DNA from 2 places in the Neobacillus sp. Soil_C_43 genome. Region 2 is predicted to be linked to the other one. Evidence: predicted binding sites of a transcription regulator. Region 2 holds the regulator's gene; the other holds the start of a gene.
The links. Region 2 encodes Rex, which represses fermentation and respiration genes when NADH is low (regulators of the CRP and FNR family bind a similar motif). Its sites were predicted from a motif close to TTGTGAAATATTTCACAA; they were not measured.
Positions count from the first base shown of each region.

Region 1 (2,210 bases), on a different contig from region 2:
TTTATTTTATTCCGAAATTTCAGATAATACAAGTCAAAAGTGATGAATCTTGTTAAAAAAATCCTTCAGCTCGGGTAGCGCTGAAGGATTTTTCCCAATTTATATTTGTCGTACGGCTTTTTTTATCGCCAAACGTTCTCTAAATGTGGAGATAGCAATGGAGCTTGTTAGCCATGATAGCAATCCCATGGTAATACTTAAGAGCCAATTACTAGTGGATTGCAAGGTAAGGAGGACCGTAATTACGCAAATAATTCCGCCCATCATTCCATATACAGACCCTCGGGCAATATTGGTTGCTTTCTTTGTACCGGAAGCAATTCCGACCATGATAACTGCTGTTAGCATTACGGCAGGAAAAGCAGCAAAAATTCCGGCTAGCATCTTCCACGGTGAAACGATTGTAATTAAATAACTAAGTGAAACCGCGGTTCCTCCGAGTAGGAATCGAATAAATAAGTCCTGTTTATTCATGCTTGTCACCTTTTCGTTTAATGGGATGTAATAATGACAACTACTATTGATATAGTGAACCAGAAAGCCATGGATTGAAGGATGCCCCGCTTCCAGCCTACTTTTGGTAAAAGATAGCCTGCGATAAGAGCAACTATGATGTTGATTGCCATTCCAAAGATAGCTCCCCTGGATAACATTATCGAATGTGAAATCAGCTGCCCACCATGAAAATCAAGTCCTATTGTTAAAAATGCCGCCAAATACACTGCAGGAAAGGCTGCAAAAATTCCTCCTGCTTTTTCTCCCAATTTTTTTGCTACTACTGTACAAGCGACAACTGCTAAACCACCCAAAAGGAATCGTATGAGAAGTGCGCTTATTGATAGATGTACCATCATTCGTTCGCCTCTTTTGTTTACCACGCTGTTATTTTAGTTACGTGAATAATCTCACAAACTAATTTACGTATTCATTGTACCTCAATTTTATGACGATACATGTGAACACTTTATTAAGGTTTTTGAAGCGGTTTCATTTGATCTATTTTGTGCTTGAGTCTTGGTGAAAGACAAACCTACGGCATTTCAAGCTTGTCCTGTCCTTCATCCACCTTATGAAGGACAAAACCTTTGTGTTCAAATCGAATTTTGTCCTTCATCAACCCTATGAAAGACAAAACCTTTGTATACAATTCGAATTTTGTCCTTCATTAACTCTACGAAAGACAAAACCTTTATATTCAAATCGAATTTTGTCCTTCATCCACCGTATGAAAGACAAAATCTTTGTGTTCAAATCGAATTTTGTCCTTCATCAACCCTATGAAAGACAAAACCTTTGTATTCAAATCGAATTTTGTCCTTCATCCACTAAATCAAAGATAGTCCGTCAAATTTATTTTTAGATAGTTCGTTCTGCTTCATTATAATAAACCATTCCATCTTTTTTCATGCATCACAGTTATTTAATTACGTGACTAATTTCTGTTCATTTTACAAATAATAATAGTGATGTTCCATAGTGAATATCATCGTTTCAAATCCTATGATGAGGTGATTCTTGATGAGCTACAAAGATCATTTAGATCAACACTCAGAGCTTTTCCATCACACAAATACTAGGCCGAAACGCCAGAAGTCACAGGTGAATGGAGAAACTCAATTAACTCAAAACGCGATCATCTTAAGGAGCAATGCCAAAGCACACCGTTGGTAAGTGTATTGGCATCGAAACGAATGATGGGGTGACACAGCGCTCTCCCATCAAGAAGAAGGCTGACTCAACACAATGAGTCAGCTTTTTTCTTTTAATATGAAGTAAACGAAAAATTATGATTGAAAATGTATGTTTGGAAGGATATCATAAAATCTAATTAAATTATTATCTAATGGAGTGGACTAGAGTATGTACGATTCTTTCACAATAAGAGATGCAGAAATAACTGATTTACCGATTATCGTTGACATATACAATTCAACCATTGCAGGGAGAATGGTTACCGCTGACCTTGAGCCAGTAACTGTTGAAAGCCGGACCCAATGGTTTCACGAGCACTCCCCTTCCTTTCGTCCACTTTGGGTAGTCGAAAGTCAAGGATCAATTTGCGGATGGGTAAGTTATCAGTCGTTTTATGGCAGACCAGCCTATAATGGAACAGCTGAAATCAGTATATATATTCATCAAGATTTTCGTGGAAAGAAACTCGGTAAGTTTCTTATACAAAAAGCAATAGATGCTTGCCCAGCCCTTGAAAT
Region 1 is NZ_JBDGJV010000003.1:133,989-136,198, forward strand. Features, by position in the region: gene AC3A54_RS06975 (DUF3147 family protein) at 100-474, opposite strand; gene AC3A54_RS06980 (DUF3147 family protein) at 492-854, opposite strand; gene AC3A54_RS06985 (YpzG family protein) at 1,519-1,671, shown strand; gene AC3A54_RS06990 (N-acetyltransferase family protein) at 1,861-2,210, shown strand, end outside.
Region 1: AC3A54_RS06980 (DUF3147 family protein) is a predicted target of Rex. The motif match lies at 894-911, and genes of this name have one in related genera.

Region 2 (2,210 bases):
AATACGGTTAACATTTCGTCCCAAATGGTCAATTTGGATTCTAATCCTGTGTTCTGAGCTAGATACCCGATGGTTACTTCTTTTGGTTTGATGATTTCGCCGCCATCATGAGACAAATGTCCGGCAATAATCTTTAATAAGGTCGATTTTCCGGCACCATTACGGCCAACAAGGGCCACACGGTCTCTCGTTTGTAATTCTAGCTTTATATTCGATAAAATAAGGTCAGCACCATAATATTTTTGTAATTGATTCACTTGCAATAAAATCATTTTATTCACCTCTATTACTTAGGACTAGTGTACCGTATAAGCGGAATGACAGCAATAACTCGGACTCTTCTAGGAGCTGTTCTTATAAAAAATCTAGTGATTCGTTCAAAGTTTCACACACATAAAAGGAAAAATAGTGTATTATTTTTTGGTAGGAGGATTTTTTATATGGCCGAATTTACGCATTTTAATGAAGAAGGTAGAGCAAAGATGGTAGATGTCAGCGACAAGCCTGAGACAGCACGTACTGCTCTTGCTCATTCTAGCATAACTGTAAGTAAAGAAATTTTTGACAAAATAACCAATCATGAGATGAAAAAGGGCGATGTATTAGCTGTTGCCCAAGTTGCAGCCGTAATGGCGGCTAAAAAAACATGGGATATTATTCCTATGTGTCATCCCATTCCACTGACTGGTGTGAATATTTCTTTTGCATGGGAAGAGGATCAAACAGGGAACTTTCAATTACATATTGAGGCAGCGGTGAAAACAAAGGGGAATACAGGTGTGGAAATGGAAGCGCTCACAGCTGCATCTGCTTGTGCTTTAACCGTTTATGATATGTGTAAGGCAGTTGATAAAGGGATGGTTATTGGACCAACCTATTTAGTGGAAAAAACAGGCGGTAAAAACGGTGATTTTAGAAGAAATGAACAGGTTAAATAAGAGTTAAAAAACCATTCATGGGGTGTGGGAGAATATGAGTAACGAAACGATGAAAATACCACAGGCGACAGCGAAACGGCTGCCCCTCTATTATCGATTTTTAAAGAACCTGCATACTTCCGGCAAACAAAGAGTTTCATCTGCAGAGTTAAGTGAAGCGGTAAAGGTGGACTCGGCAACGATTCGCCGTGACTTTTCCTATTTTGGGGCATTAGGTAAGAAGGGGTATGGCTATAATGTTAATTATTTGTTAACCTTTTTCCGGAAAACGCTGGATCAGGATGAATTAACAAAAGTTGCGTTAATTGGGGTCGGTAATTTGGGGACTGCCTTTTTAAATTATAACTTTTTAAAAAATAACAACACGAAGATCGAGGTCGCGTTTGATGTCGATCCGGAAAAAATGGGGACAACGATTCGCGAAGTTCCAGTTCATCATATGGATGATTTGGAGAAGGTATTAGAAAATAGTGATATTCAGGTGGCTATTTTAACGGTGCCAGCTCCTGTTGCGCAAATGATAACGGACCGACTGGTAAAAGCGGAAGTTAAAGGGATTTTAAACTTTACGCCTGCTCGGTTAAATGTACCAGGGTCGATTCGGGTTCACCATATTGACCTGGCAGTGGAACTGCAATCATTGGTTTACTTTTTAAAGCACTATCCGACAGTGGATGTAGAGGAATAGAACAGTGTAAGGCCTTTTACGATGATTCAATCGTAGGAGGTTTTTTTTATTTACAAAAATATGTAAGTTACAACTTTACAAGCGTAACAGTGTTATGTTACATTGATAAACAGAAAGGGGTTTTTACCATGAGCGAGGAGTTAATCTCAAAAAAAGACCTATTAGAATTAGCGGGAATTTCCTATGGACAGTTATATAGATGGAAACGTAAGGACCTTATTCCAGAAGACTGGTTTATACGTAAATCAACATTTACGGGACAGGAGACCTTTTTTCCAAAAGAGAAGATTTTAGGAAGAATCAATAAAATCCAAACAATGAAAGAAAATTTATCACTAGATGAACTGGCAGACATGTTTTCACCGAATATTTCTGACTTGCAGTTAGGAAAAGATGAGTTAGTAAAACGTAACATTGTTTCATCTGCTGTCATGGGTTTTTACCTTGAGAATGAAAAAGGAAGCCATACATTTACGATTACTAGAATGCTTGAGGTATATGTGCTTGAGAAGCTGCTTCAATCTGGTGAGATTAATCAAGATGAAGGAAAGATGATGCTTCAGGTGCTAAAAGAGCATGCCACT
Region 2 is NZ_JBDGJV010000034.1:12,835-15,044, reverse strand. Features, by position in the region: gene AC3A54_RS25295 (ABC-F family ATP-binding cassette domain-containing protein) at 1-272, opposite strand, end outside; gene moaC (cyclic pyranopterin monophosphate synthase MoaC) at 441-938, shown strand; gene AC3A54_RS25285 (redox-sensing transcriptional repressor Rex) at 973-1,626, shown strand; gene AC3A54_RS25280 (YhbD family protein) at 1,755-2,210, shown strand, end outside.